3 regions of the Kitasatospora sp. NBC_01539 genome follow, and region 2 is predicted to be linked to each of the others. Evidence: riboswitches for the same ligand, from Rfam matches in the RefSeq annotation. Region 2 holds a riboswitch; each other region holds the start of a gene.
What was found. A riboswitch is a leader RNA that binds a small molecule or an ion and turns the genes downstream of it on or off. The one in region 2 is predicted to bind thiamine pyrophosphate.
Positions count from the first base shown of each region.

Region 1: it holds a riboswitch for thiamine pyrophosphate, as region 2 does, so the genes downstream of both, OG335_RS19935 (purine-cytosine permease family protein) here and thiC (phosphomethylpyrimidine synthase ThiC) in region 2, are expected to answer to the same signal.
Region 3: it holds a riboswitch for thiamine pyrophosphate, as region 2 does, so the genes downstream of both, thiO (glycine oxidase ThiO) here and thiC (phosphomethylpyrimidine synthase ThiC) in region 2, are expected to answer to the same signal.

Region 1 covers NZ_CP109390.1:4,607,864-4,618,188, forward strand. Annotated here, with positions in the region: gene OG335_RS19925 (ATP-binding protein) at 1-487, opposite strand, end outside; gene OG335_RS19930 (glycerophosphodiester phosphodiesterase) at 720-1,544, opposite strand; gene OG335_RS19935 (purine-cytosine permease family protein) at 1,714-3,033, opposite strand; TPP riboswitch at 3,116-3,258, opposite strand; gene OG335_RS19940 (S1C family serine protease) at 3,476-5,233, shown strand; tRNA gene OG335_RS19945 (tRNA-Ser) at 5,294-5,381, shown strand; gene OG335_RS19950 (FAD-binding oxidoreductase) at 5,604-6,968, shown strand; gene OG335_RS19955 (EamA family transporter) at 7,639-8,655, opposite strand; gene OG335_RS19960 (DUF1906 domain-containing protein) at 8,797-9,672, shown strand; gene OG335_RS19965 (long-chain fatty acid--CoA ligase) at 9,825-10,325, shown strand, end outside.
Region 2 covers NZ_CP109390.1:4,321,979-4,332,303, forward strand. Annotated here, with positions in the region: gene OG335_RS18630 (Uma2 family endonuclease) at 462-1,007, opposite strand; gene thiC (phosphomethylpyrimidine synthase ThiC) at 1,155-2,972, opposite strand; TPP riboswitch at 2,968-3,100, opposite strand; gene OG335_RS18640 (hypothetical protein) at 3,198-3,398, shown strand; gene OG335_RS18645 (flotillin family protein) at 3,558-5,048, shown strand; gene OG335_RS18650 (VC0807 family protein) at 5,121-5,786, opposite strand; gene OG335_RS18655 (3-oxoacyl-ACP synthase III family protein) at 6,004-7,014, shown strand; gene OG335_RS18660 (glycosyltransferase) at 7,011-7,751, shown strand; gene OG335_RS18665 (class I adenylate-forming enzyme family protein) at 7,748-9,217, shown strand; gene OG335_RS18670 (cytochrome P450) at 9,214-10,260, shown strand; gene OG335_RS18675 (NAD-dependent epimerase/dehydratase family protein) at 10,266-10,325, shown strand, end outside.
Region 3 covers NZ_CP109390.1:6,256,653-6,266,977, forward strand. Annotated here, with positions in the region: gene OG335_RS27120 (thiazole synthase) at 1-689, opposite strand, end outside; gene thiS (sulfur carrier protein ThiS) at 693-902, opposite strand; gene thiO (glycine oxidase ThiO) at 899-2,050, opposite strand; TPP riboswitch at 2,045-2,157, opposite strand; gene OG335_RS27135 (NAD(P)/FAD-dependent oxidoreductase) at 2,228-3,430, shown strand; gene OG335_RS27140 (Rv2175c family DNA-binding protein) at 3,519-3,884, shown strand; gene thiE (thiamine phosphate synthase) at 3,884-4,531, shown strand; gene OG335_RS27150 (polyprenyl synthetase family protein) at 4,593-5,699, opposite strand; gene metF (methylenetetrahydrofolate reductase [NAD(P)H]) at 5,860-6,774, shown strand; gene OG335_RS27160 (hypothetical protein) at 6,862-7,761, shown strand; gene OG335_RS27165 (phytoene desaturase family protein) at 7,777-9,159, opposite strand; gene OG335_RS27170 (DUF4126 domain-containing protein) at 9,190-9,798, opposite strand.

The DNA.
Region 1 (10,325 bases), 290 kb from region 2:
CGGTGACCTCCACCGTCAGCCCGTCCGCCTGGGTCCACCAGCGCACCAGGATGCCGCCGGGCCCGGGCTCGGAGATGTCGTCCGGATCCGCACGGCCGGCGTTCCGGGCGCGGTTGGTGACGGCCGATGCCAGGACGTCCGCCAGCTCCTCCGCGGCGTGTTCCTCGACGGTCCGTTCGTCGAGTTCCGCGAGCTTTCCGAGCGGCCGCGCGTACCGACAGGAATTGCTCAGCAGTTCGGAGAGGATCAACACCGCGTCGTCGATGACCGTCTCCGGTATCGCGCGATCACCGAGCTCCCGCCGCATCCGTCGCCGTGCGGCGCCGACACTGGCCGGACCGTGCGGCACCGCCAAGGTCGACGAAGTCGGCCCTACCTTCTCGGGCACAGCACGCGCCACCATCAACGCCACCCCCGGGACCTCCTTCAGCGTCTGCCGAGGGATGGATGCCCCTCCGGAATGCGTCGGAAACGAGCCCCGGGCGATCGCGCGCGGACATTTCGAGGTACCGCGACGGACGGTATTCAACCGGCGAAAAACTGCTTACGGTCCGTTGTGAAAGTCACAGGAATTGAGCGTCCGCTGACCCCCGTTCAGGAGATTGACCGCCCCGCGCACGCTGTTGTGCGCGTCCTGTACACCCGGTTCCGCCCCGCGCCCGGACGGGCACCGGACGAGGTGCCGCCGGACGCTCCCGGACACCCGCCGGACGGCCCGCTCAGCGCCCGAGCCGGGCCAGCACCTCGTGCGGCCGGTTGGTGATCAGCGCCTCCACACCCAGCTCCAGGCAGAGGTCGACGTCGGCCGGGTCGTCGACCGTCCACACGTGCACCCGGTGCCCCGCCCGGCGGAGCGCCGGGACCAGCCCCGGGCTCCGCCGCACCAGTTCGATCCCCGGACCGGCGATGCCGGCGCCGCCGGGCAGCGACCGCGTCCGGCCGAGCACCGGCCACCGGCGGTCGAGCAGGTACACCGTCGGCACCGCCGGCACCGCGCGGCGCACCCGGTGCAGGGCCAGCTCCGAGAAACTCATGATCCGCACCAGCGACTCCTCGGCCGTCCGCGGCAGCAGGCCGTAGTGGTCGAGGAGCCGGACGAGCTCGGTCTCCGTGCGGCCCGCGTGGCGGGTCGGGTGCTTGGTCTCGATCGCCAGCCGCACCGGCCGCCCGGCCCCGGCGACCAGCTCCAGCAGCTGCGCCAGCGTCAGCACCGGGCTCGGTTCCGGCGCGTCCGGCGACTTCCAGGAGCCGAAGTCCAGCGCGGCGAGCTGGTCGAGCGTCATCGTGGAGACCACGCCCCGGCCGTCCGAGGTGCGCTGCACCGTCCGGTCGTGGACGCACACCAACTGCCCGTCGGCCGTCAGCCGGACGTCGCACTCCAGGCCGTCCGCGCCCTCGTCGATCGCCCGCCGGTACGCCGCCAGGGTGTGCTCCGGCAGGGCCGCCGAGGAGCCGCGGTGCGCGACGACCTCGACGGCGCCGCGGTCGGGTGCGGGGCCGCCCGCTGCCGCGGGAACGGTCCGACGGAGTCTTCGGGTGTCCACGGCAACACCCTACGAGGGCCCGGATGTCCGGACGCACCCGCCACGGGGAACCCGCGGTGAACAGCTCCGGCGCGGCCTCCCGGCGGGCGGTGGCCTGCCGGGTCGGTCCGGGTCGGTCCGGCTGGTTCGGGTCGGTCCGGTTAGTCCTGCCGGTCGGCCGGTACGGCCGTCAGCGGGCGTCCGCCCCGGTGCCGGAGGTCCGGCCGGTCAGCGCCGTCAGGCCCCAGGTCGCGAGCGCCGCCACGAGGAAGCCGAACAGCGAGGCCGACGTCCAGGACTGCGGAGTGAAGCCCACCGCGTCCCGCAGCCGCATCCAGAAGTCCGTCCACCAGTCGGCGATGCCGGTCGGCGCCAGGAACTGGTACGCGGCGAAGCCGAGCACCCACGGCAGCAGCATCAGCGGCCGGGCCGGGGCGTCCTGCGCGGTGTTCCAGCCCTGCCGGCCGGCGCCGAAGAAGTAGTCCACCGCCAGCACCGCCAGCAGCGGCACGAAGACCGCGCCGATCAGGTAGAGGAAGTTCGCGTAGGTCTCGTAGAACTCGCCCTCCTGGATGCGCAGCGCCAGCAGCGTCACCAGCGCGCCGATCCCGCCGGTGAGCAGACGGCGGTCGACCCGCGGCAGGAGGTTGTGGACGGACATCGCCGTCGAGTACACGTTGGCGAACGACTGGTCGGTCTCGCGCACCACCAGCACCAGCAGGAACACCCAGCCGGCGGCCACCCCGGTGAAGGAGGAGAACACCTTCGACGGGTCGCCGCCCGACTGCAGCAGCGCGATCAGGCCGAGGGCGTAGCACCAGGCCTGGGCCAGCGAGTACCCGGTGAAGCTGCCCCAGAAGGCCGACGTCGCGGTGCGGGCGTGCCGGGTGTAGTCCGCGGCCAGCGGCACGAAGGAGACCGACACCGCGATGACCGCGTCGGTCGCCGTCAGGAAACCGTGCCAGTTGCCCGCGCCCGGGTCCGGGAAGCCCTGCCGGCCGAGCTGGACGGTGAAGTACACCATCGCCACGCCCACCGCGACCGCCACGTACTTGCGCAGCACCGCGATCGCGCCGAGCGGCCAGATCGTCAGCACCGTCGTGACCACGCCGGCGAGCAGCACGAACAGCCAGCGCCACCCCTGCGTGCCCGCCACCGTCTGCGCGCCGCCGGCGATCACGATCAGCTCGAACACGCCCCAGCCGATGCACTGCAGGATGTTGAGCACCGTCGGCAGGAAGGAGAGCCGGGTGCCGAACAGCCCGCGCAGCATCGCCATCGCCGGCGCGCCCGTCCGGGCGCCGATCAGCGCCGCCACGCCCAGCATCGAGGTGCCGATGACCGTGCCCGCGACGATCGCCGTCACGGCCGCGGCGAACGACAGCTCACGGCCGCCCACCACCAGCACCGTGACCGCGCTCTGGAAGCCGATCAGACTGACGCCGAGGTTGGCCCAGAGCGCGAACTGCGCCCGGAAGTCCAGCGTCCGCGGGGGAGCGGTGTCCAGCACCAGCGGCGCCTCGACACGCGCGCCGTCCGGGGCGACGGGCTCAGACCCGGTTCCAGGATCGGAAAAAGAGGCAGGCGGAACAGCCGTCATGGCCGATACTCCCTACGCCGGCATTACCCGGACAGGTTCAGGCGGTCTGCGCCACCTCGGCCCGGCCGGTCACTGCCCGGCCGGTCGATCGGCGCACTCTCAGCCTGGAAGGTCCAAGCTCCCGCGTGTTCAGATAGGACGACAGGCTATCCGGCGCAGTCCCGGAGGCCAAGGCCCGGAGGTCCGCCGTCCGGATCGCGGGACGGAGCAGAGGGCTCCGGACCAGGTCGGAGGGCGGTTCGTCGGGGACACCTAAGGATTCTTAGGCGTTCTTCAGGGGGCTCCTTACGGCAACCGAATCCGGGATGCGAAAAACTATGGTTCTAGGTCCTGTCAGCTATGGAGGTCGTCCGTGAGCACCGAGCACGCGAGTGGGTCCACCGGGCCGCAGGAGGGCCAGCCCTCCGGTGCGCCCCAGGCGGTGGGTCCGGCTCACGACACCGCGCCGGCCGCCGCGCCGCCGGTCGTCGAGTCCGCGCCCACGCTCGCCTTCGCCAAGCTGAGCGACGCCCCGGCCGCGCCACCCGCGCCCGCCGCGCCGTCCCCGTACATCGATGCCCCGCCGCCCGTCGTGCCCCAGGCCGCGCCCGCCTACCTGGACGCGCCGCCGCCCGCCGCACCCCAGGCCGCGCCCGCCTACATCGACGCGCCGCCGCCCGTCGTGCCCCAGCCGCAGGCGTCCAACCCGTACGCCGCCCCGGTCGCCGCCGACCCGTACGCCGCCCCGGCGGCTGTCCCGGTCCCGGTGGCTGCGCCGGTCCCGGCGGCTCCGGCCACCGGGTCGACCGACCCGTACGGCACGCCGGGCACCCCCGGCACCCCGCCGCCCGCCGGACCCTCCGCCCCGACCGAGGCGCACCACCCGTTCGGCGCGGGCCACCCCGTCGGCGGCTGGGGCCACCCCACCGGCGGCCCCGGGGTCCCCGGCGGACCGGCCGAGCCCGGCGGCCCCGGTTACCCGTACGCCTCCGCGGGCGGCCCCGCCCCGCGCCGCAAGCGCGGCGGGCTCATCGCCCTCGTCGCGGCCGTCGCCCTCGTCGCCGGTGTGGCCGGCGGGGCGATCGGCGTCGCCGTCTCCGACGGAGACGGCAGCGACAGCAGCGCCGGGCACTCCAGCACCACCGTCAGCGTCAGCGACAGCCGCAAGGTGACCGACCGCGCCCCCGACTCCGTGGCGGGCATCGCGGCGAAGGCGCTGCCCAGCACCGTCACCATCAAGGCGACCGGCTCCCAGGAGTCCGGCACCGGCACCGGCTTCGTCTTCGACACCGAGGGCCACATCCTCACCAACAACCACGTGGTCGCCCCCGCCGCCAACGGCGGCAAGCTCACGGTCAAGTTCTCCGACGGCTCCTCGTACGACGCGTCCGTCGTCGGCCGGGCCCAGGGCTACGACGTCGCCGTCGTCAAGCTCGACAACCCGCCCAGGGACAAGCTCAACCCGCTGCCCCTCGGCGACTCCGACAAGGCCGCCGTCGGCGACGCCACCATCGCCATCGGCGCCCCGTACGGCCTCGAAGGCACCGTCACCACCGGCATCATCAGCGCCAAGGACCGCCCCGTCGCCTCCGGCGACGAGACCGGTGCCCAGGCCTCCTACATGAACGCCCTGCAGACCGACGCCTCGATCAACCCCGGCAACTCCGGCGGCCCCCTGCTCAACGCCTCCGGCGCGGTCATCGGCATCAACTCGGCGATCCAGTCCAACACCAGCGGCTCCGGCCGGGCCGGCTCGATCGGCCTCGGCTTCGCCATCCCGATCAACCAGGCCAAGTGGGTCGCCGAGACCCTCATCAAGGACGGCACGCCCGTCTACGCGATCCTCGGCGTCCTCCGCAACGACGACTACAAGGGCGACGGCGCCCAGATCCAGACCGCCGCCGTCCAGGGCCAGGCGGCCGTCACGGCCGGCGGCCCCGCCGACCAGGCCGGCCTCAAGCCCGGGGACGTCATCACCAAGCTCGGCGGCATCCCGATCGACAGCGGCCCGACCCTCGTCTCCGAGATCTGGACGCACAAGCCCGGCGAGAAGGTCGAGGTCGAGTACACCCGCGACGGCAAGGCCGCCAAGACCACCGTCACCCTCGGCGAGCGCAAGGGCGACAGCTGACGCCCACCCGGAAACGGAGTGCACCGAGGAGGCCCCGAACCGTTAGGCTGACCCCCGCCAGGAGGGTTGCCCGAGCGGCCTAAGGGAACAGTCTTGAAAACTGTCGTGAGGTGACCCCTCACCGTGGGTTCAAATCCCACACCCTCCGCAGGTGAGGCGAAAGCCCAGCTCAGGGCGGGTACCGACGCAAGTCGGTACCCGCCCTTCGCGTTGCGTGCGCCCGGCGACCGTCCGGGGCCCGCTCGGGGGCGGACGCGCTCGGGGGTGGGTCCGGCGGTGGCGTGATCGGTGATTGTGCACCGTCCTTGCCGCGGGCGTCCGGCGGGGGCAGAGTGCAGAGCGGACGGGTGTGCGAGAGGTGGAGGCTGCCGTGGGTGATCTGGTCGACCGGTTGTTGGCGGGGCTCCCGGAGGCGGCGGTGGCCGTCGACGTGGATGTCGTGGCGGCGTACGCGCACGACATGGCGGGGTTCTGCGAGGCCGGGGTGGCGGCGGTGGTGGTGTTCCCGGAGACGGTGGAGCACGTGCAGCACGTCATGCGGACGGCGACCGAGCTGCGGGTGCCGGTGGTGCCGCAGGGGGCGCGGACCGGTCTGTCGGGCGGGGCGAACGCCGTGGACGGCTGCATCGTGCTGTCGATGGTGAAGATGAACCGCATCCTGGAGATCGACGCGGTGAACCGGATCGCGGTCGTGCAGCCGGGTGTGGTGAACGCCGAGCTGTCGCGGGCCGCGGCCGGGTACGGGCTGGCGTACCCGCCGGATCCGTCGAGCTGGGAGTCCTGCACGATCGGCGGCAACATCGGGACGGGTGCCGGCGGGCTGTGCTGCGTGAAGTACGGCGTGACCAGCGAGTACGTGCTGGGCCTGGAGGTCGTGCTGGCGGACGGGCAACTGCTGACGACCGGTCGGCGTACGGCGAAGGGTGTCGCCGGGTACGACCTGACGCGGCTGCTCGTCGGGTCGGAGGGCACGCTCGCGGTCGTGGTGGAGGCGGTGGTGGCGCTGCGTCCCGCGCCGGCCCCGCAGTTGGCGCTCGCGGCGGAGTTCCCCAGTACGGCCGCGGCGAGCGCGGCGGTCTGCTCGGTGATGGCGTCGGGCCACGTGCCGTCGCTGATGGAGCTGATGGACACGACGACCGTCCGCGCGGTGAACGCGATGGCGAAGATGGGGTTGCCGGAGTCGACGCGGGCGCTGCTGCTGGTGGCGTTCGACGGTCCGGCGAAGGAGGCGGAGCTGGCGGCGGTGGCCGAGCTGTGCCGGGCGGCGGGTGCGAGCGAGGTGGTGCCGGCCGAGGACCAGGCCGAGTCGGACATGCTGCTGGAGGCGCGCCGGCTCTCGCTGCCCGCGATGGAGCGGCTCGGCACCACGATGATCGACGACGTGGCGGTGCCGCGGTCGCGGCTCGGGGAGATGCTGGACGGCGTCGAGGAGATCGCCGCGCGGCAGCGGCTGACCATCGGCGTCGTCAGCCATGCCGGTGACGGCAACACCCACCCGGTGGTGATCTTCGACGCGGACGACCCGGACGAGACGGCCCGGGCGAAGGCCTCCTTCGACGAGATCATGGCGTTGGGACTGGATCTGGGCGGCACCGTCACGGGTGAGCACGGTGTGGGCCTGCTGAAGCGGGAGTGGCTCGCGAAGGAGCTCGGGCCGGTCGGGTCGGCGCTGCAGCGGCAGATCAAGGCGGTGTTCGATCCGCTGGGAATCCTGAATCCCGGAAAGGCCGTGTGACGTCCGGTTGTCCGACGATCCGGCCGGGGGCGCACCGCGTTCGCATCATGCGCCCCGGCGGACGGTACGGCGCACTGGGGGCGGTTTCCGGGCGCCCACGAATCGGGTGAATCCGCAGGTGGGGCCACCGTGATGGCGTTTCTCGGTTATTCCTCCGCCGCACCGGGATCACGCTAACGGGCGAAAAGGCCGGGTCGAGCTATGCCTTTGTCGATTTGTTGCGGAAGTCTTCTCCCTCGACGGCGGGCTCCGGTCCGGCGTGCTTCGATCCCCGCCACTCCCGCACGACGGAGGAACACCATGGCGCACTCCCGTCCGACGGCCCCGCCTGCCGGTCCGGCTCCGACCGCCGCTCCACCGCGGGTGGTCCGTGCGGTGGCCCCGGCCCCGGCCGGCCCATCGATCACGCCCTGACCCCGGAGGCGCGGGCCGCCTGAGGGGACCTGGCCGTTCGGCCGTCGGCGGGGGCGCCGAGCGGCGGGGTGGCAGCGACGGTCCGGCGGCCGGTGCGCGGAGAGGGCGACACCCGGGCGGGGAAAGGGTCTGCCGCAGCGGGTTCCGGCGGGCGGGTGCCGTACAGCGGCGCCCGCCCGCCCTTCGTTTCCGCGACCCCGCGCAGACCTCGCCGCCCGCGACGGCCGCCAGTAGGGGGTACGCCGGTGACGCCGGGTCAGCGGCGCGCGGTGAGGGTCGCGCCGACGCTCGCCGCGACGACGCACCCGATGCCGGCCAACTGCACGCCGCCCAGGAGCTGACCCAGGACGACGAGCCCGACCAGGGCGCTGATCGCCGGGTCGAGGCTCACCAGCACGCTGAACACCCGCTGCGGCATGCGCCGCAGGGCGGTCATCTCCAGCGCGTACGGGAGGACGGGGAAGAGCAGGGCGACTCCCGCCACGGCGAGCAGCAGCAGGGCGGGGGAGGGGGACGCGGCCAGCCCGTGCCAGGCCTGGGCCGCTCCGAACGGCGCGACGACGAGGGTGGCGACGGCGAAGGAGACGGCGAGGCCCTCGAACCCGTGGAAGGCGGCGCCCACCCGGTGGGTGAGGAGGATGTAGCCCGCGTAGCAGGCGGCCGCGCCGAAGGCGTAGCCGAGTCCGGCGGGGTCGAGTGCCGCTCCGCCGCTGCCGTGACCCACCAGGGTGAGCAGGGCGACTCCGGCGGCGGCGAGCAGGGCCCAGAGCAGGTGTCCGGCGCGGCGGGAGAACGCGAGGGCGACGGCCAGTGGTCCGAGGAACTCGATGGTGGCGGCGGTGCCCATGGCCAGCCTGCTGGTGGCGGCGGCGAAGAGGAGCGTCATCCCGGCGGAGGCGATGCCGAGCCGGGCGGCGGCGAGGAGGTCTCGGCGGCTGCGTCCGCGCAGCCGGGGGCGGGTGAGCGCGAGGAGGACGACGGCGGCGACGGCCAGGCGCAGGAAGGTCGCCCCGGCCACGCCGACGAGGCCGAACAGCGAGGTGCAGGCGGCGATGCCGAGCTGGCAGGCGGCCATGGCGGTGATGCAGAGCACGGGGGCGGGTACGCGGGCCGGGCCGTGTTCCGGGCGTCGGCCACGGGCGGAGGCCGCGACGCCGGTGGGCGCCGAGGTCCTGCTGCCCGGGCTGGTGCCGGCGGTGCTGGTGATGACAGCAGTGCTGGTGGTGCCGGCGGCGGAGCCGGTGGGCGGTGCGAAGGTGTCGGCGGCGGGCATGGCGACGAGTCTGACGTAAGGACCGCAGGGCCTGCAAATCCCTTACATGATCCCCGAAGTCCCCCACCGGCCGGGTGAATCGTGCCCGATCGGCCGCGCGCCTGACCCGGCGATCCGACGATCGGTCAGTACGACTGTGGCGTGCGTACCTTGGGAACAGCCGCGCTGGCCGCGGCCTCGACCGTCCTGCTGATCGGCGCCACCGCCGTGCCCGCGGCGGAGGCCGCCCCGCCCGGTGCCGGCCCCCGGCTGAGCCGCACCGTGCTCGACGACCCGGCAGCCGCGCCGGGAAGCCGTCTGGCCGAGGGCGAGGTCTACCAGGGCGCCGGGTTCGACGCCTGCACGGCGCCGACCCTGGCCACCATGCAGACCTGGTGGGACGACTCCCCGTACGGCGCGGTCGGCATCTACACGAGCGGCAGCCAGCGCGGCTGCACGCAGTCGCGGCTCACCGCGGACTGGGTCGCGCAGGCCCGCGCGATGGGCTGGCGGTTCGTCCCCACGCACGTCGGCCGACAGGCGCCGTGCAGCACGAGCGGCAGCAAGCCGCAGCACATCGACCCCGGCGACGCCGTGGGACAGGGCCAGCAGGAGGCGGCCGAGGCCGTCGCCTCGCTGCGTGAACTCGGCTTCGGCGCGGGCACGCCGGTCTACCTCGACATGGAGGCCTACCCGCGCGGCGACAGCACGTGCAGCCAGGCCGTCATGGACTTCACCGTCGGCTGGACCCAGGCCCTGCACGCGGCAGGGCACCGGGCGGGCTTCTACTCCTCCGCCGAGTCCGGGGTCGCCGACCTCGCGGCGGCCGCCCGGGCCGGCAGCTCCCCGCTGCCCGACGCCGTCTGGTACGCCCGCTGGGACGGCCACGCGACGGTCACCGACGGCGCCGGCGACCTCAACCCCGACCTGTGGACCGACAGCGGGCGCATCCACCAGCACCAGGGCAACGTCACCGAGTCGTACGGCGGGGTCTCCCTCTCCATCGACCGGGACGAGCTCGACTCGCCGGTGGGCTGATCCGGGCTCCGGCCTGCGCCGGAGACGCTGGTCTCAACTCGACCACGAATGCTGACACCGGGCCCGGGGCGGACAAGAATCGGCATGCCGGCCGTGGCTACCTGTGAGTAGCTCCGCCGGTGTCTGCCGCCACCCGGTCAAGGAGGACCCGCGTGTTCAGCACCATGCAGGACGTACCGCTCACCGTCTCCCGGATCCTCGCGCACGGCTCCACCGTGCACGCCGGCTCCACGGTCACCACCTGGGACGGCACCGGCCCGGTGGTCCGCAGCTACGCCGAGGTGGGCGTCCGGGCGGCCCGGCTCGCGTACGCGCTCCGCGACGAGCTCGGGGTGAACGGCGACCAGCGGGTGGCGACCCTCATGTGGAACAACGCGGAGCACCTGGAGGCGTACCTCGCGGTGCCGTCGATGGGCGCCGTGCTCCACACGCTGAACCTCCGGCTGCCGGCGCTGCAGCTCGCGTACATCATCAACCACGCCGCCGACCACGTGATCATCGTGAACGGCAGCGTGCTGCCGCTGCTGGCCGGGGTGCTCGGGCAGCTGAACGAGACCCTCCGCCACATCGTGATCAGCGGCGAGGGCGACCGCTCCCTGCTGGACGGCTTCACCGGCACCGTCCACGAGTACGAGGCACTGATCGCCGACCGC
Region 2 (10,325 bases):
CACCAGGGCACGGGGACAGCACAGTTCGGAACCAGTGAATCGGATGATCCGTCAAGTAGTCGTGCAGGTAACCAGATGAGCAACCGACACCGGGGAGGTTTCGGGCCGAACCGCCGTCCACCCGGAGCATCGGCGGCCATCCGGAACGGGCATCACCTCGCGCGGTTCCGTCCGGGCCCCACCGCCGGACACCCGGCTCCGGCCTGTCGGCGGACGGAACGAACTATCCGCTCCCGCCCGGTCCGAGAGCCGGAGGACCCGGCCGACGAGCGGAAGGACGACACGGCGGGAAGTGATACGCCCGCACGACACGGACATCGGCGACAGGTCCACCGGGCAGCGACCCGCGCTCTTCCGGGAGCTCTCATCGAGCGGAGATTCAGCCCGGAGCCGCCAGGCCCGTGCCCGCTCCCGGGCAGGTGCCGACCTGGCCGGCGCGACGGGCCGGACGGCACCAGCCCTCAGTACGGAAGCAGAACCGCGGTGTCGAGCGTGAAGCCGAAGGGCTCGGGGATGTGCACGGTCTCCCCGAAGGCGGCGTCCTCCCTCATCCGGTAGCGACCGCCCTCGGGCTCCCGGAAGAGGGTGACGGTCTTCTGCGAGGCATCCACCAGGAGGTAGAGCGGGATCTGCATCACCGGGTAGTCACGGAGCTTGCCGACCCGGTCGTTCTCCGGATTCGACGGCGAGACGATCTCGACGGCGACGAGGGCCGGCTCGGCCGGAACCGAGTTCGCCGTACTGGCCATGGCGCCCTCCGGGAGATACGTCAGATCCGGGATCCGCAGTTTCGCTGCCTGAGGGGACGCGAGGTCCATGTTCCCCGTGGAGAGGTAACCGGCCGGAGCGTGCGCCTCGAACTGCCGGCGGACGACGGAGAGGTTCCGCTCGTGGACGGCCGAGGGCGACGCCTGCACGATGATGACGTCACCCGAGAGTTCGATCTTGAAGTTGGACGGGGTGAACCGGCGGAATTCCTCCATCAGGGCGAGATGGTCGGGGTTCATCCGTCCTCCAGGAGTGCGAACCCGCATCACGCTACCGGTTTGCCGTCAGGGCGCAGCGGTACCCGTGAAGCGCGGACGCGCATGCGGGAGCCGCCGCACCGGGAAGACCTTCCCGCCCCCGGTGCGGCGCCTCTGCGGGCCGTGTCGTCAGTCCGCGAGCGGCAGGTAGACCCGGTTGCCGTGGGCCGCGAACTCCTCGGACTTGGCCTGCATGCCGGCCAGGGCGTCCGCGTCGACGGCCGGGGCGACGGCGGTGGAGCCGTCGCCGTGCTCGTCGCGGATCTTCTGGGAGATCTTCATCGAGCAGAACTTCGGCCCGCACATCGAGCAGAAGTGCGCGGTCTTCGCCGGCTCGGCGGGGAGCGTCTCGTCGTGGAAGGCGCGGGCGGTCTCCGGGTCGAGGGCCAGGTTGAACTGGTCCTCCCAGCGGAACTCGAACCGGGCGTCGGAGAGGGCGTCGTCCCAGGCCTGGGCGCCGGGGTGGCCCTTCGCCAGGTCGGCGGCGTGCGCGGCGATCTTGTACGTGATGACGCCGGTCTTCACGTCGTCGCGGTTCGGCAGGCCGAGGTGCTCCTTCGGCGTGACGTAGCAGAGCATCGCCGTGCCCCACCAGGCGATCATGGCGGCGCCGATGCCGGAGGTGATGTGGTCGTAGCCGGGGGCGACGTCCGTGGTGAGCGGGCCGAGCGTGTAGAAGGGAGCCTCGTCGCAGATCTCCTTCTGCAGCTCCATGTTCTCCCTGATCTTGTGCATCGGGACGTGGCCCGGGCCCTCGATCATCACCTGGACGTCGCGCGCGCGGGCGACCCGGCCGAGCTCGCCGAGGGTCTGCAGTTCGGCGAACTGGGCCTCGTCGTTGGCGTCCGCGATGGAGCCGGGCCGCAGGCCGTCACCGAGCGAGAAGGTGACGTCGTACGCGGCGAGGATGTCGCAGAGTTCCTCGAAGTTCGTGTAGAGGAAGTTCTCCTCGTGGTGGGCGAGGCACCAGGCGGCCATGATCGAGCCGCCGCGCGAGACGATGCCGGTCTTGCGGCGGGCGGTCATCGGCACGTACCGCAGCAGCACGCCGGCGTGCACGGTCATGTAGTCGACGCCCTGCTCGCACTGCTCGACGACCGTGTCGCGGTAGACGGCCCAACTGAGCTCCTCGGCACGGCCGTCGACCTTCTCCAGGGCCTGGTAGAGCGGCACGGTGCCGATCGGCACGGGGGAGTTCCGCAGGATCCACTCGCGGGTGGTGTGGATGTTGCGGCCGGTGGAGAGGTCCATGACGGTGTCGGCGCCCCAGCGGGTGGCCCACGTCATCTTCTCCACCTCCTCCTCGATGGAGGAGGTGACGGCGGAGTTGCCGATGTTGGCGTTGATCTTCACCAGGAAGTTGGTGCCGATGATCGCCGGCTCGACCTCCGGGTGGTTGACGTTCACCGGGATGACGGCCCGCCCGCGGGCGACCTCGTCGCGCACGAACTCCGGCGCCAGGCCCTCCCGCAGGGCCACGAACTCCATCTCCGGGGTGACCGTCCCCCGCTTCGCGTAGGCGAGCTGGGTGACGGCGGCTCCGTGACGGCCGCGCAGCGGGCGGCGCGGCCGGCCGGGGAAGACCGCGTCGAGGTTGCGCAGGTTGCCGCCGCGCGGCGCGGTGTGCTTGATGCCGTCGTCCTCGGGGCGCGCCTCGCGGCCGTCGTACTCCTCGACGTCACCGCGCCGGCGGATCCACGGGTCGCGCAGGGCGGGCAGGCCGCGCCGCACGTCGGAGGTGTGGCCGGGGTCGGTGTACGGGCCGGAGGTGTCGTACAGCGGCACGCTGCGGCCGTCGGTGAGGACGACCTCGCGGTACGGCACCTGCAGGTCGGGGCTGCTGCCCTGGTGGTAGGCCTTGCGCCAGGCCGGGGTCGGATAGCCGGTGGACGTGCTGTCGGCCGTCCGGCCGGAGGCAGACGTCGGCTGTGCTTCGAACGTGGTCATGAGACCTCTTACTCCCTACGCCGGCATTACCCGGTCAGGTTCCTGCGGTCGGCGCAGCGGTCGGTTCGCACACCTGCGAACCCTTCAGCGCCCTCTCAGCCCGGTGCTCCGAGCTCCCGTTGGTTGCGGACGGGCGTCCGCAACAAGACGTCAACACCGTAGCGGGCGGCCCGGGACCGGTCCAGACGGGTTCCGGCCAGTGGGCCGGGGGAGCACACTGTCGGCATGGTGGGCAGCACGGGCCGGGTGACCGGCAGGGTCGGGACGGGGCTGGTCGGCGAGGTGCTGGTGCACGTCGCGGAACGGCAGGGCACGGAGGCGTTCCTCGCGTACCCGGCGGTGCCGGGCGAGGGTTTCGCGCCGGGTACGCCGGTGCTGGTGGTCGAGTACCAGCCGCCGCGGACGGTGTACGTGGCGGCGCTTTGACGGAATCTTGACGCGTTCGTGGGCGGATCGAGGGCCGCAGGCTCTTCCGCGGAGATCACGGCAGGCGCAGAATCTCCTGCTGCCGCCGGCTTCCGCGCCTTCCTGCACACCAGAGCGCAGCCACGGGACGCCGGCGTGCCCTGAAGGGGGAATCAGCCGATGCTCATCGGCATCGCCGGGGCCGTCGTGGCCTCGATCATCGTCCTGATCGTGCTGTTCAAGCTCATGTGGCGGGTCGCCGAGCCGAACGAGGCACTGATCATCTCCGGTTCGAAGCACCGGTCCGAGGGGGTCGCGGAGGGACTCGGATTCCGGATCGTCACCGGGCGCGGCACGCTGGTGACGCCGGGCGTCCAGGTCGTCCGCAGGCTCTCGCTCGATCTCAACGAGGCCGACCTGGACGTGGAGTGCGTGACGTCGCAGGGGATCCCGGTGCACGTGAAGGGCGTGGTGATCTTCAAGGTGGGCGACGACCCGGTGTCGATCGCCAACGCCGCGCGCCGCTTCCTCGACCAGCAGAAGATGATGGGCCACCGGGTGCACAACGTCTTCGCCGGTCATCTCCGCTCCATCGTCGGCGGGTTGACGGTCGAGGACATGATCCGCGACCGCGAGCGGATGACCGGGGAGACCCGGGCCGCGTCGGGCAGCGAGATGGAGAAGCTCGGCCTGATCATCGACTCGCTGCAGATCCAGGAGATCCTGGACCCGACCGGCTACATCCGGAACCTCGCCGCACCGCACGCGGCCGCCGTGCAGCGCGACGCCCGGATCGCCGCCGCCGAGGCGGACCGGCGGGCCACGGAGGCCGAGCAGGAGGCGTTCGCCCGCAAGGCCGAGGCCACCCGCAACTCCGGCATCCAGCAGGCCGGGTACCAGGCCGAGCTGGAGACGGCGACGGCCCGCGCGATGCAGGCCGGTCCGCTGGCGCAGGCCGCCTCCCGGCAGGAGGTGGTCGTGCAGGAGACGAAGGTCGCCGAGCTGGAGGCGCACCGCAAGGAGCAGCAGCTCCAGGCGGACGTCCGCAAGCCGGCCGACGCCCGCGCGTACGAGACGCGGACGAAGGCGCAGGCCGACCGCGACGCCCGGATCTCCGCGGCGGAGGCGCTGGCCCGGGAGACCGAGCTGAACGCGACGGCGGAGGCGAACCGGGTGAAGGTCGCGGCCACCGCGGACGCGGAGGCGACCCGGGCCCGCGGCCTCGCGTCGGCGGAGGCCACCAAGGCGACCGGCCTGGCCGAGGCGGCGGCGGCAGAGGCGAAGGGTCTGGCGGCCGCCGAGGCGGCGCGGGCCCTGGGCCTCGCCGAGGCGGAGGCGATCAAGGCGCGGGCGGCGGCCCTGGCGGAGAACCAGGAGGCGGTGGTCGCGCAGCAGTTGGCCGAGAACTGGCCGGAGATCGTGCGGGCCGGCGCGGAGGCGTTCGGCAACGTCGAGCACATGGTGCTGCTGAACGGCGCCGAGGGCATGGGCGACGTGTTCGCGAAGGCCCTGGCCATGGGCGGCACCGGTCTCGGCCTGGCGCGGCAGCTGCTCTCGGCGATGGGCCCGCAGCAGGGCCCGGACGGGACGGCGGCCGGACCGTCCGCGCACCCTGCGGCGGGGCAGCCGGTCCCGGTGCGGATCCCGGTGCAGGACGGCGCCGCGGGCTGAGCCCGGAACGCCGGACGCCCGTCCACCGCCGGTGCGGTGGACGGGCGTCCGGTCCCCGGGGGCCCGGTGCGGTCACGCCTCCTCGGCGACGACCAGCTCGGCCATGCGGCTCGCGAAGACGTTGCCGACGAGGACGCCGAGGGCGATCGCCGCGCCCAGGAGGACCGTGCCGAGCCAGACCATCGTCTCCACCGGCAGCGTGTAGGCGCCGACGACCTTGGCCGCGCACTCGGCGACCAGCACGGTGCCCCAGGTGAGCGTGAAGTTCCGCTCGTGGCGGCGGAATTCCGCCGATCCGGCGGCGAGCCGCTGCCAGGCGGCCTCGCGGGCGGCGCGGCCCTTCACGACGAACGGCCGCAGGCCCGCCGTCATCAGGGGCTTCCCCGCGAGCACCGAGACGATCATCGAGCCGCCGATGACGCTGCTGAGCGCGCCGTCCTTGGCGATCATCAGCCGCGGGTCGCCGGCGACCGCGGAGAGGGCGATGCCGACGACGTTGACCACCAGCACGACCAGGGCGAAGGTGTTGACGTGGCGGTCCCGCAGCAGCCCGGCGGCGGTCCGGACGGCCGGCACCGCACTGCCCAGGGTCAGCGAGGCGGCCAGGCCGAGGCCGGCGAGGCCGTGGGCCGCGTAGTACACGGCGATCGGCACGGCGACGTCGATCGCGAGCGGCTTCAGCGCCGCGGCCCTCGACTCGCCCTGCTCCGCCGTCGCGCTCGTGGTGATGACCGCCATGGTGTCCGCTCCCCGTCCGGTGGTGCCCGCCGCCGGGGCTGCCCCGGTGCTACGAGAATCCCGTGCCGGGCGGGTGCACCGGCAGTGCCGTCAGCACCGGGAACCGCATGACGGATGTCACGGCCGCGGCCCGCACCCGGTCACCGGCCGGGGCGCCCGCACGGCTGAGTACGGGTACTCAAGCCCGGGACGGCCCCGCACCGGCAGCATGGCGGGCATGAACCTCCCATCCCCGAGAGTGGGTATCACCGCGGTCGGCGCCGGGCTGCCCGCCCGTGTGCTGACGTCGCAGGAGTTGCAGGACGAGGTGGTCGCCGGCAGCGGACTCCGCCTGCCGGAGCGGATGTTCGAGAAGGCGACCGGCATCGCGACCCGCCGTTTCGCCGCGGAGGGCGAGTACGCGTCGACGCTGGCCCTGGCGGCGGCCCGCCGGGCGCTCGACGCCGCGGGCCACGACCCGCTCGACATCGACCTGCTGGTGTACGCCTCGGCGACCCGGGACGTCTGCGAGCCCGCCACCGCGCACCTCGTGCAGGCCGGACTCGGCTCCCGTGCGCACGCGTTCGACGTCTCCAACGCCTGCAACAGCTTCCTCAACGGCATCGACGTGGCGCGGGCGATGATCCTCGCCGGCCGGGCCCGGCGGGCGCTCGTCGTCACCGGCGAGACTCCGAGCCGGGCGATGCGCCGGGACCCGTCCGGCCTCGCGGACTTCCGGGACGGCTTCGCCGGGTACACCTTCGGCGACGCCGGCGCGGCGGTGGTCGTCGAGCCGGTCCCGCGCGGCGGCATCCTCGACGTGGAGACCGAGACCGCGTCCGAGCACTGGGCGGTCGGCGGCATACCGGGCGGCGGGTCCCGGCACCCGCGCGGCGACGAGTACAGCTACTTCCGCGGCGGCGGCAAGGAGTTGCGCGGTGTCTTCGAGAAGATCGGCGGCGACATCCTGACCCGGGTCGCCGCCCGCACCGGCTTCGGCTGGGACGCGTACGCCCGGGTGCTGGTGCACCAGGTGACGCTGCCGTACCTGGAGCGGTTCGTCGAACTGACCGGGGTGCCGGCGGAGAAGCTCGTGCTGACGGTGCCGGAGCTCGGCAACGTCGCCAGCGCCACCCTCGGCGTGCAGCTCGACCGCGTGCACGGCGAACTCGCCTCCGGGGACCGGGTGCTCATGGTCGGACTCGGCGGCGGCGTCAGCCTCATGACCATGGTGTGGGAGGTGCCGTGACCGCCCTGTGGGTGATCGTGCCCGCCTACCGCGAGGAGGCCAGGATCGGCGGCACCCTGCGGGCCCTCGCCGCGCAGCAGGACACCGACTTCACCCTGCTGGTCGTCGACAACGGCTCCGACGACCGCACCGCCGGGATCGCCCGGGAGTTCGCCGCCGGGGCGCCGTTCCCCGTCGAGGTGCTGGTCGAGCCGGAGAAGGGCGTCGGCTGCGCCGTCGACACCGGCTTCCGGCACGCCATCGCGCACGGCGCCGCCCTCCTCGCCCGCACGGACGCCGACTGCCTGCCGGAGCCCGGCTGGACGGCCGCCGCCCGCGCCGGGCTGCTCGCCTCCGGCGGGCTCGTCTGCGGGCACATCACGGCCCGCACCGACGAGCACGGGCCCGTCGGCCGCCGGCTGTTCCGCGGCCTCGTGGTGACCGGCGCGTTCTTCGGCCGCATCAGGCCCGCCCACCGCCGCTGGCACGGCTACCTCACCCCGTACCGCATGCACGCGGGCAACAACATGGCGATCACCGCCGAGCTGTACGAGGCCGTCGGCGGCATGCCGCGCCGCCCGTCGCCGACCGACCGCACCTTCGTCAACCGGGTGCGCCGCCGCACCACCGCCATCGTGCGGCGCCGCGACATGGTGGTGCAGAACTCCACCCGCCGCATCCGCGCGTACGGTGTCGTCGGCACCGCCCGCTGGTACCTGGACCGCGGCGCGGGCGGCCGCGGCGTCGACCCCCGATGACGGAGCGAACCGTGCTCGACCACCTCACCCGCGTCCTCCGCGACGGCGCCGACCGGCCCGCCGTACTCGGCTGCACCCGCGGCGGCGCCGTCCGCGTGCGCGCCCGCAGCGGCGACCTCGCCGGCCTCGCCGACACCTACGCGGCGGCCCTGCACCACGGCCACGGACTCACCGCGGGCGACACCCTCGGCGTCGCCGTGCGCCCCGGCCCGCGCGCCCTCGCCCTGATGCTGGCCGCACACCGGCTGGGCCTGCGGGCCGCCGTCCTCGACCCGTCCGCCGGACCCGACGTGCTGCTCGCCCGGCTCCGGCTCGCCCGCCCGGCGCTGGTCGTCGCCGACGCCGCCGCCCAGGCCGTCGCCGGCTGGGCCCGCCGGATCGCCCGCCGCGCCGACCTCGCCCTGCCCCGGCTGGACGCCCTCGGCCCGGTCGCCACCGCCGGCCCGCGCCGCCCCGGCTGCGCGCCCGCGCTGCGCACCCCCGGCGGCCGCCCGCCCGCCCCCTACGACGGCGACGGCGACGCGGTGATCGTCTTCACCTCCGGCACCACCTCCGCGCCCCGCGCCGTCGTGCACACCCGGGCCGGACTCGCCGCCGGCCTGCGCGCCGTCGACGGCCTGGTGCGCCCGCAGGCCGGACAGGCCGTGCTGGGCGGCACGTTCTTCGTCCTCGTGCCGTCGCTGGCCGCGGGTGCCACCGTCGCCCTGCCCGCCCGCACGCCCGCGGTGCTCGGCCGGCAGATCCGCCGCCTCGCGCCGTCCGAGACCTATCTGACGCCGCCGCAGCTGCGCTCCGTCGACCACTTCACCGGCCGCGTCTGGACGGGCTCCGCGCCCGCCTCCGCCGAGTTGCTGCGCCGCGTCAAGCGCGCGGGCGCCACCGAGGCGTGGGGCGTGTACGCGCTGACCGAGCTCTTCCCCGCGGCGGCCGTCGAGGAGGCCGACAAGTCCGCGTTCGACGGCGACGGCGACCTCCTCGGCCACCCACTGCCCGGGGTCCGCACCCGGCTCACCGACGACGGCGAACTCCTGCTCGCCGGCCCCGCCGCCCGCGACCGCTACCTCGGCGACCACCCCGACCCGTGGGTGCGCACCGGCGACCGCGCCGCACTCACCCCGGACGGACGGATCGTGCTCGCCGGCCGCTGCAAGGACATGGTGCTGCGGCGGGCCGAGAACATCTACCCCGGCCTGTACGAACCCGCCCTCCACCTGCCCGGCGTCGAACTCGCCGTGCTCGTCGGCGTGCCCGCGGGCGACGGCGACGAGCGGCTCGTCGCCCTCGTGCAGCCCCGCCGCGGCACCGACCGGCAGCGGCTGCGCGCCGACCTGGAACGCCCGCTGGCCCGCATGGGCGGCGCCCGTCCCGACGCCGTGCTGCTCGGCGAGGTCCCGCTGGCCGGCCGCTCCCGCAAGCCCGACCGGGCCGCCGCCGCCCGCCTCTGCGCCCGGGAGCTCGCCCGATGACCGGCACCGTCGACGGCACCGCCCGCACCCACCGCCGGGCCCGCCGGCTCGACCGGCGGGTCTACCTGCGCAGCCACCCGGTGCTGTTCGCCCTGCTCGCCGCCACCCGCCGACGGCCCGTCGTCCGGCTCGGCCGGACCGTCCTCGTGCACGGCCCCGAGGCGTACCGCGAGGTGCTCACCCGGGTGCCGCTCGACCGCACCGCCGAGGGCACCACCGGCGGCGCCGCCGCCCGGCGCACCGACGGCGGCCTGCTCTTCGACCAGGACGGCGGCGCCCACCGCACCGCCCGCCGCGACGTCACCGAGCTGCTCGGCGCGCACGGCACCGCACGGCTCGGACCGGTGTGGCAGGCCGTCCTCGACCGGCACCTCACCGAACTCCCCGGCACGATCGACCTGGTGGACGTCGTCCGGGAGGTCGCCGGGGTCACCGCCGCCGCACTGACCGGCAGCACCGCCGACCCCGTCGCCCTCGCCCGGGCCTGCAGCGCCGCCGCCGCCGAGGCCGCCCGCGAGCACCTCCCCGGCCTGCCCCGACGGGCCTCCACGGCGGCCGCCGACCACCTCAACTCCCTGCTGCCGCAGGCCCGGGACGCGATGCTCGCGGTCGCCGCGGTGAACACCACGCTCGCCGCCCTCCCCCGCGCCGCCGCCTGGTGCGCCCGGGCCGGCCTGTGGCACCAGGTCTCCCCCGAACTCACCGCCGAGCTGCTCCGGTTGACCGCGGCCTCGCCGATCCTGCCGCGGGTCGCGGCCGCCGACGCCACCGCCGCCGGCTGCCCGGTCGGCCGCGGCGACCGGCTCGTGCTCGTCGCCCGGCACGCCGCCGGCGCCCATCGCACCGCGCCCGCCGGGCCGCAGGCCGCGCAGGCGGTCTTCGGCGCCGGACCGCACGCCTGCCCGGGCGCGCCGCTGGCACGTGCCCAGCTCACCGGCCTGCTGACCGCCCTGGCCCCGCACCGGCCGGTCGTCGTGCGGGCCAGGGCCGACCGCCGCGCCGCCCTGCCCGGCTACGCCTCCCTGCTCGTACGGAAGGGCTGACCCGCATGCTCCGGATCGCCGTCACCGGTGCGAGCGGCTTCTGCGGCTCCCACCTGGCCCGTACG
Region 3 (10,325 bases), 1.9 Mb from region 2:
CCCGCCTCGGCGGCGCGCCGCATCGCGTCGGCCATCAGCACCGGGTCCTGGGCGCGGGTCACCGCGGAGGCCAGCATCACCGCGGAGCAGCCCAGCTCCATGGCGAGGGCCACGTCGGAGGCGGTGCCGGCCCCGGCGTCGAGGATCACCGGCACGCCCGCGCCCTCCACGATCAGCTGGAAGTTGTGCGGGTTGCGGATGCCCAGCCCGGAGCCGATCGGCGAGCCCAGCGGCATGATCGCCGCGCAGCCCACGTCCTCCAGCTTCCGTGCCAGCACCGGGTCGTCGTTGGTGTACGGCAGCACGGTGAAGCCGTCGTCGACGAGCGTCTCGGCGGCGTCCAGCAGCTCGATCGGGTCGGGCAGCAGGGTGCGCTCGTCGGCGATCACCTCCAGCTTCACCCAGTCGGTGCCGAGCGCCTCCCTGGCCAGCCGGGCCGTCAGGACGGCCTCCCCGGCGGTGAAGCAGCCGGCCGTGTTGGGCAGCACCCGGATCGCGTTGCGGTGCAGCACCTCCAGCACCGAGCCCCGGGTGGCGGCGTTGACCCGCCGCATCGCGACGGTGGTGAGCTCGGTGCCGGAGACGCGCAGCGCCTGCTCCAGCACCTCCAGGCTGGGCGCGCCGCCGGTGCCCATGATCAGGCGCGAGGTGAAGGCGGTGCCCGCGATGACGAGGACGTCGTCGGCCATCGGTCAGCCTCCCTGGACGGCGGTGAGGATCTCGACCCGGTCACCCGTGCCGAGCACGGTGGCGCCCCACGAACTGCGCGGCACCACCGCCTCGTTGACGGCGGCTGCGACCCCGGTGGGTGCGGCGCAGGCCTGCGCCACCACCTCGGCCAGCGTGGTGGCGGCGGGCAGCTCGCGCGCCTCGCCGTTCACGGTCAGTGCGATGTCGGTCATGCGGCGGCCTTCGGACGGAAGCGGTCGGGGGAGAAGGGGGCGGCGAGGTCCGGCACGCGGCCGGTCGCCAGGTACGCGCCGACCAGGTCGGCGGTGACGGGCGTGAGCAGCACCCCGTTGCGGTAGTGGCCGGTCGCGGCGACCAGGCCGGGCAGCGCGGTGGGGCCGAGCAGCGGCGCGTTGTCGGGCGAGCCCGGCCGCAGCCCGGCGCCCGTCTCGACCAGCGGCAGCTCGGTCAGGCCGGGCACGAGCGCGTGCGCGTCGCGCAGGAGCTCGTACACGCCGCCCGCGGTGACGGTGGTGTCATGGCCCTGCTCCTCGGTCGTCGCGCCGATGACGAGCTCGCCGTCGGCACGCGGCACCAGGTAGACGTGCTGCCCGCGCACCACCGCACGGACGTTGCGGGCCAGGAACGGCCGGTACGCGGGCGGTACGTGCAGCCGCAGCACCTGCCCCTTCACCGGCCGCACCGGCGGCAGCACGCCCGGCGGCAGCCCGGGCAGCAGGTGGCTGCGGGAACCGGCCGCGAGCACCACCCGGCCGGCCGGGCACACGGTGCCCGCGTCGGTGCGCGCCCCCACCGCCCGGTCGCCGTCCAGCAGGAGTTCGGCGGCGAGGGCCCGCTCGAAGGCGACGCCGGCCCGGGTGCAGGCCTCGACGAGGGCGCGGGCGAGCCGGCGGCCGTCCACCTGGTGGTCGCCGGTGACGTGCAGGCCGCCGCGGACGCCCGGGGCGAGCATCGGCTCCAGGCGCCGGCACTCGCGGCCGGTCAGCCAGTGCGAGGTGAGGCCGAGCCGCGCCTGGAAGGCGTGCAGCTCGCGCAGTTCCTCGCGGTCGTCGGAGTCCAGCGCGACGGCGAGGGTACCGGTCTCCCGGTAGCCGGTGTCCAGGCCGGTCACCTCCGTGAGCTCGGCGGCGAACGCCGCGTACCGCTCGTTGGAGGCCATGCCCAGGCGCAGCAGCGGCTCCTCGCCGTACTGCAGTTCGGTGACCGGGGCGAGCATGCCGGCGGCGACCTGCGCCGCGCCGCCGCCCGGGGCCGGGTCGACGAGGGTCACCGACAGGCCGTGCTGGGCCGCCCGCCAGGCGACCCCCAGGCCGATGATGCCGCCGCCGATCACCAGCACGTCGGAGTGAGGCCGTGCCACGTCGCTTCTGCTCCCTTCGCCGGCATGACCCGGATCAGGTTCGGACGGTCGCAGGCCGCACCAGCCCGCCTCTCAGCCCGGTGCACCGGGCTCCCGTGTGAGGTGTGCACCCACCATAACGCCGCGTGTCGCGCTCCCCTAAAGGACGTACACAGGGCGGACACCCCGGCCGATAGGGTGACCGGCGTGGTGGAGCTCAGCGGTACGGACAGGGTGGTCGTCGTCGGCGCCGGCATGGCGGGTGCGCAGTGCGCGGCAGCCCTGCGGCAGGGCGGCCTGACCGCCCGGATCACCCTGGTCGGCGACGAGCCGCACCGCCCCTACGACCGGCCGCCGCTCTCCAAGGAGGTGCTGCTCGGCCTGGCCGACTCCACCGCTCTCGACCTCGACTGGGACGCCCTCGGCGTCGAACTGCTGCTGGGCCGCCGGGCCACCGGCCTCGAACCCGGCGTGCTGCACACCGACGGCGGGCCGGTCACCCACGACGCCCTCGTCCTCGCCACCGGCGCCGCGCCCCGTCTGCTGCCCGGCACCGCCGGCGCCCGCGTGCTGCGCACCGTCGACGACGCCCTCGCCCTGCGCGCGGACCTCACCCCCGGCACCCGCCTGGCCCTGGTCGGCGCCGGCTGGATCGGCGCCGAGACCGCCACCGTGGCCAGGCAGCTCGGCTGCGCGGTCACGGTCGTCGAGGCCGGACCGGCCCCGCTGCCCGGCGCCCTGCCGCCGGAGCTCGGCGCGCTGATGACCGCCTGGTACGCGGACGCCGGGGTCGACCTGCGCTGCGGCACCGGCGTGGCCGCCGTCGAGCCGGGCGGCCTGCTGCTCGCGGACGGCGGGCGCGTCGAGGCCGACCTCGTGGTGACCGGCATCGGTGCCCGCCCGGCCACCGGCTGGCTGGCGGGCTCCGCCGTGGCCCTCGACGCGGCGGGCGCCGTGCTCGTGGACGACCGGCTGCGCACCACCGCCCCCGGCGTGTGGGCCGCCGGCGACTGCGTCGCGTACCCGTCGGCGCGCTCCGGCACACGGCTGGCCGTGCAGCACTGGGACCACGCCCTGCGGTCGGGCGGGGCGGCGGCGGCCTCGGTGCTGGGTTCGGAGGCGCCGTACGACCCGGTGCCCTACTTCTGGTCGGAGCAGTTCGGACGGACGGTGCAGTACGCGGGCCACCGCGCGGACGGTGACGAACCGCTGTGGCGCGGCTCGCCCGACGACGCCTCCTGGTCGGTGCTGTGGCTGCGCGGCGGCGCCCTGGCGGCGCTGCTCGCCGTCGACCGCCCGCGTGACCTGGCCCAGGCGAAGCGGCTGATCGAACGTGGCGCGGTGCTCGACCGGGCCCTCGCCGCGGACCCCGCGGTGCAGCTCAAGGCGGCCGCGGGCTGACCCCGCGCGCCGTCACGGTCCGTGACCGGCCGGTGGCGCCGGTGGGGGCCGTGTGCGCCGGGGGCCGTTCAGGTGGCAGTCTGGTGCTGTGAGCGAGATTGATCCGAAGATTGACGCCCTGGTCCCGGCCTGGCTGTACCTGCCCGACATCTCCGAGCGGTGGGGTGTCCAGATCACCGAGGTCCGCAACATGGCCAAGGCGGGCACCCTGCTGACCGTCCGCCGAGGACCGAACCGGTCGCTGCAGGTGCCGGCCGCCTTCGTGGAGGACGACGGCCTGGTGAAGCACCTGGTCGGCACCCTGACGGTGCTGAAGGACTGCGGTTTCAGCACCGAGGAGATCCTCGAGTGGATGTTCACCGAGGACCCGTCGCTGCCCGGCAGCCCGATGCAGGCCCTGATCGAGAACCGTGCCACCGAGGTCAAGCGCCGCGCCCAGGCGATGGCGCTCTGATGACCGCCGACCCGCGCGCGCGGCTCGCCGACGCCCGCCTCTACCTGTGCACCGACGCCCGGCGCGAGCAGGGCGACCTGCCCGAGTTCCTGGACGCGGTGCTGGCCGGCGGCGTGGACGTCGTGCAGTTGCGCGACAAGGGTCTGGAGGCCCGGCAGGAGCTGGAGCACCTGGAGGTCTTCGCCGACGCGGCCCGCCGCCACGGCAAGCTCTTCGCGGTCAACGACCGGGCCGACGTGGCGCACGCCGCCGGCCCGGACGTGCTGCACCTCGGGCAGGACGACCTGCCGGTGCCCGCCGCCCGCGCCGTCGTCGGCGGGCACACGATCATCGGGCGCTCCTGCCACGCGGAGTCCGAGGTGGACGCGGCGATCGCCGAGCCCGGTGTCGACTACTTCTGCACCGGCCCGGTCTGGCCGACCCCTACGAAGCCCGGCCGCCACGCCCCCGGCCTCGGCCTGGTCACGTACGCGGCGAAGGCCGTGACGGACCGCCCGTGGTTCGCGATCGGCGGCATCGACCTCGGCAACCTCGACGAGGTGCTCGCCGCCGGCGCCACCCGGGTCGTGGTGGTCCGGGCGATCACCGCCGCCGACGACCCCGGGGCGGCCGCCGCGGAGCTGGCCCGCCGCCTGCGCACCGCCTGAGCCCGCTGCCCGAGCCCGCTGCCCGAGCCCCGCGCCGGGGCGGCCGCTCCGGCGCGCGGGGTCAGTACGCGCGTGCGGTGGCCGCCTCGGCCAGCGCCAGCAGGGCGCCGCGGGCCGGCCCTCCGGCGAGCGGCGCCGCGTCGAGGGCGGCCAGCGACTGCCGCAGCAGGTGGTCGATGCGCTGCTCGACGACGTCCGCCGCGCCGCTGCGCACGACGAGGGCCCGCAGGCCGGGCACCTCGTCGGGGGACAGGTCGGGGGCGCCGAGCCGCTCGTCGAGCCGCCGGGCGTCGGCGGCCGGGAGGCCGCGCATGGCGTGGGCGACGAGCAGGGTGCGCTTGCCCTCGCGGAGGTCGTCGCCGGCGGGCTTGCCGGTGACCGCCGGGTCGCCGAACACGCCGAGCAGGTCGTCGCGCAGCTGGAAGGCCTCGCCGAGCGGCAGCCCGAACGCGCCGTAGGCCTCGACGAGCTCCGGCCCGGCGCCGGCCAGCAGGGCGCCGACCTGCAGCGGCCGCTCCACGGTGTACTTCGCGGACTTGTAGTGCAGCACGGTCTGCGCCCGCTCCAGGGCCCGCGCGTCGGCGGAGTCCCCGGCGACGGGCTCCAGCACGTCGAGGTACTGGCCGACCATGACCTCGGTGCGCATCAGGTCGAAGGCGGGCTTGGCGGCGCGGACGGCCGCGTGCGGCAGGCCGGAGCCGTGGAAGAGCTCGTCGCACCAGATCAGCAGCAGGTCGCCGAGGAGCACGGCCGCGCTGGCTCCGTACTGCTCGCGGTCGCCGCGCCAGCCGTGCTCGCGGTGCAGGCTCTCGAAGCGGCGGTGCACGGAGGGCAGGCCGCGGCGGGTGTCGCTGCGGTCCATCAGGTCGTCGTGCACCAGTGCGCTGGCCTGGAGGAGTTCGAGGGCGGCGGCCGCCCGGGCGATGCCGGGGTCGTCGGCCGCACCGCCGGCGCCGCGCCAGCCCCAGTAGCAGAAGGCGGGGCGCAGCCGCTTGCCGCCGTCGAGCAGGAAGTCGCGCAGCGCTCCGGAGACCGGGTCGAGCTGCGGGGAGATGGTGGCGAGCAGGGCGCTCCGGCCGTCCATGAACTCCGCGAGAGCGGTGTTGACGCGCTCGCGCACGGCCTCCCGGTCGACGGGGTTGGCGGGGAGGCTGGTGGAGGGGGACACGGTGGTACTCCGGATCACTGGACTGTCAATCAGACTATCCGGCGGTTGTCGGACACTCCGCACCGCCGCCCGTCGGGCCGGCCCGTGCGGGCACGGCGGCGCGTCTCATTCAGTGGACCGTGTTTGGTCACCCTCCGCGCAGCACCGATAGCCTGCAAGCATGGCTCTCGGTATCCCCTCCACCAGGACCGACCGCGCGCAGACCGTTCGTGACCTGCTGGCGGTCGGCGACCGTTCGTTCTCGTTCGAGTTCATGCCGCCGCGCACCGAGGCCGCCGAGCGCCGCCTGTGGGACGCGATCCGACGCGTCGAGGCGCTCGACCCCAACTTCGTCTGCATGACCTACGGCGCCGGCGGCTCCTCGCGCGGCCGCACCGTCAACCTCGTCGGCCGCATCGCCACCGAGACCACCCTGACCCCGGTCGCCCACCTCACCGCGGTCGACCACTCCGTCGCCGAACTGCGCAACATCATCGGCCAGTACGCCGACGAGGGCGTACGCAACGTGCTCGCCGTGCGCGGCGACCCGCCCGGCGACCCGCTGGGCGAGTGGGTCCGCCACCCCGACGGCGTCACCTACGCCTCGGAGCTGGTCGAGCTCATCAAGGGCATCGGCGACTTCTGCGTCGGCGTGGCCGCGTTCCCGCAGATGCACCCCCGCTCGGAGAACTGGGACGACGACATCCGGCACTTCGTGGCCAAGTGCCGCGCGGGCGCCGACTACGCCATCACCCAGATGTTCTTCGAGGTCGAGGACTACCTCCGGCTGCGCGACCGGGTCGCCGCGGCCGGCTGCGAGACGCCGATCATCCCGGAGATCATGCCGGTCACCAACATCAAGCAGCTGGAGCGCTTCCCGCAGCTGTCCGGCTCGGACTTCCCGGCCGACCTGGTGGCGCGCTTCCGCGCGGTCGAGGACGACCCGGTCGCCGTGCGCGCGGTCGGCATCGACCACGCCACCGCGATGTCCGAGCGGCTGCTCGCCGAGGGCGCGCCGGGCCTGCACTTCATCACCCTCAACCACTCCACCTCGACGCTGGAGATCTACCAGAACCTGGGCCTCCACCAGCGCTGAGCGCACCCCGTCACGGATGCGGTGGTGTTCGCCGCAAGCCTGTACAGTCGCCCGCACACGCGGGGCATGTGACTGGGAGGTAGCAGGATGGGCATCGGGTACCTGCTGCTGTACGCCGCCCTCGCGGCCGTCGCCCTCTGGCTGATCGCCGAGCTGCTGCTGCAGAACCGGGCCCCCCTGGTCTGGCGCGGCACCGCGCTCGGCGGTTTCCTGACCGTCGTCGCCGGCATGGCCCTGCAGTCGGTGCTGGTCATCGGCGTCGGCGCGGCCGCGTTCGCCGTCGGCCAGGTCTTCGTCACCGCCTCCGTCAAGCGCGGCGTCGCCGTCGGCCGGTCGCTGCGCGGCCCCGACGGCTCCCTGCCCGCGCCGCTCGCTCGCATACCCCTGCTCGCGGCGGCCACCGGCGGCGCCGCGGGCACCCCGGACGCCGCCGTGGCGCCGGTGCCGGTGGTCGGCGAGGTCGGCCCGATCGAACCCGAGCGCCCGGGCGCCGCGTACGCCGGGGTCGAGGAGATCGCGGCCGACGACGGCGTCTACACCGAGCAGCAGCCCTGGCAGCAGGAGCAGGTGGAGCAGCAGCAGTTCTGGGCGTACCAGCAGCAGCCCGTCCAGCAGGACGCCTACGGCCAGCAGGCCGCGTACGCGCAGCAGGCCGGCCACGACCAGGGGCAGGCCCAGGGCGGGACCTGGCAGCAGACCGCCTACCAGGACGAGTACGGGCAGGTGCAGTACGCGCAGGTCGCGTATCCGCAGAACGGCTACGCCCAGCCCGCGTACGAGCAGCAGTACGCCCAGCCCGGGTACGGGTACGAGCAGCAGTACGCGCAGTACGCGCAGTATCCGCAGGACGGGCAGTACCAGCAGGCCTCCTACCAGCCGCAGCAGGGCTGGGAGCAGCAGGCGGCCGTGCCGCAGCAGCAGCCGTACGCGCAGCCGCAGGCACCCGTGCCGCAGCAGCAGGCCTGGGACTACCAGCAGCAGGGCTGAGCGCCCGCGGCCCGCTCAGGCCGGGCCGATCAGCCCCGCCGTGATCGAGGCGGACATCCCGACCCGGGCCAGCCCGCCGCCCGGATGCGCGGCGCCGCCGATCCGGTACAGGCCGGGTGCGGCCGTGGCGTTGGCCGGCTGGAGCACACCGCCCGCCAGCGACGGCACCGGCACGGACGCGACCGCCCGCACCTCGCGCCACAGCACCCGCTCCCGCAGGTCGATCCCGGCCCCGGCCAGGTGGTCGAGCAGGTGGCCGGCGTACGCGTCGAGGTCGTCCTCCGGCCGGACCCCGCAGGTGACGGTGAGGGTGACGGCCTCGTGGTCGGCGTCGGGGACGAGCGAGGGGTCGTCCGGACGCAGCACCTGCACGGTCGGCTCCTCCGGCACGGACTCCGCGTGAGCCAGCCGCTCGTACTCCCAGGTGCCGTCCGCGTGCACCACCGTGCGGTGCACGGTGCCCGGCGGGCGGGCCCCGCGCAGGGCGAGCAGCACCGTCACCCGGCCGAGCGCGCGCGGCCCGGCCTTCTCCCACCCCAGCCCGCGGTCGGTGGAGGACGACAGCACGACGTCCGCCGCGATCCGCTCCCCGCCGGCCAGCACCCCGCCGGCCCGCCCGTCCGCGGTCAGCACCTCCTCGACCCGGGTGCCGAAGCGGAACTCCACGCCGTGCCGCTCGCAGCGCGCGTACACCGCGTCGGCGAGCGCCCGGATGCCGCCGCGCACCGACCAGACGCCGAACGACTGCTCCATGTACGGCAGCACCGTCGCCCCGGCGGGCGCGTCGAGGGTGAGGCCGTAGCGGCTCGCGTACTCGGAGAGCAGCGCCGTCAGCCCGGGGTGGTTGCCGAGTTCGTCCCGGGCGACGTCGGTGAGCGTGTAGGGGCCGCGGGGCAGCCACCTCGCGAGGCCCCTGCGCGGCGGCGCCGGGTACGGGTCGGCGAGCGGGCCGTCCGGCAGCGGTTCCTCCAGCAGCGGGCGGCGGGTGGCCTCCCAGACGGCGCGGCCGCGGTTGGTCACCTCCCCCCAGCACTCGCCCGACCCGGCGCCGAAGGCCTCGTCCAGTGCGCGGGCCACACCGCCGCGGGAGGCGTTCGGCAGCACCAGGCCGGTGCCGTCCGGCAGCACGTGACGGCTCTCCGGCTCGACCGGGGCGAGGCCGACCAGCTCCTCCAGCGACTCCCGGCCGGTCTTCAGCGCGAGGTCGCGGTAGACGGCGGGCAGCGCCAGCAGCCCGGGGCCGGTGTCGAAGGCGAAGCCGTCCCGCTCGTACCGGCCGACCATGCCGCCGTACGTCGCGGCGGCCTCGCAGACCGTCACCCGGTGCCCGAGGGCCCCCAGTCGCGCGGCGGCCGCGAGCCCGCCCATCCCTGCGCCGATGACGACGATCCGTGCCATGACCGATGATCCTAATGCGCGGCCCGGAGGTCAGTACTGCGGCTGGGCGGCGACCGTGCGCGCGGCCCTGCGCTCCCGGCGGCGCTGCCGGAAGCGGCGGATGCGCGACACCGCGAACCACACCAGCAGCACGCCCGCGGCCAGCAGCACCGCCGCCGTCGACGCCGCCACCCACGGATGGAAGATCGCGAGGGTGACCAGGCCGGCCACCGAGAGGTCCTCCAGCAGGCTGACCACGATGTTGGACGCCGGCTCGGGCGAGGTGTTGACCGCCATCCGCAGGGAGGCCTTGATGCCGTGGCTGACCAGGGCCGTCGTGCCGCCGAGCGCACCCGCCGCCACCTCGCTCAGCGACCCCGGGTCGTTGCTCGCCATCAGCACGCCGACCACCGTGCCCGCCGCCGGGCGGATCACCGTGTGCACGGCGTCCCACAGGCTGTCGACGAACGGGATCTTGTCGGCCACCGCCTCGCAGAGGAACAGCACCGCCGCCGCGGCGAGCACGTCGGTGCGCTGCAGGGCCGGCGGCACCGCCTCGGCCCCGCCGAACCGGCCGAACAGGCCGAGCAGCAGCACCACCGCGTAGGCGTTGACCCCGCTCGCCCAGCCGCTCGTGAAGATCAACGGCATGACGCTCAACTCTGGCTCCCCTCGCCGGCCCGCCCGACACCCGGGCGCACGGGACCGTACCGTACCGACGTCGACAGGACGCACGGCGAGCGCCGGCGGTTCCCCCGGACCGCCCGCCGGCCGCCCTCTGAGTACGGATACTCAGGCCACCGGTTGAGTACGCCGACGGATGCCCCGTGACCTGCGAGGACGAGAGAGTGGGGGCACCGGGAGGAGCCCCTGCGAGGTGGGCGCCGCCCGGCAGCGACCGGGACCGCCCGCCGCCCGTGGGGGACCGGCGGGCCCGGCCCGGTCGCGCGTACGGGCCGACCGGGGCCGCGGACCGCCGACACGGGGCGGCGGAGCGCGGTCCGGGGGGACGGTCCGGACGGGGGAGAGGACCGGGGGCGCCGGGGGGCCGCCTCCGGCGGACACGCGGGGCGGCAGCGCCCGGCCGGACGGCGACGGGGGTGTCGCGCCGGCCGCGGACTGCCGCCCCCGCCGTCGTTCCCCGGCGGCGTCCCGCCGATCCGGCCCGGACCGTCCGTGCACGGGGA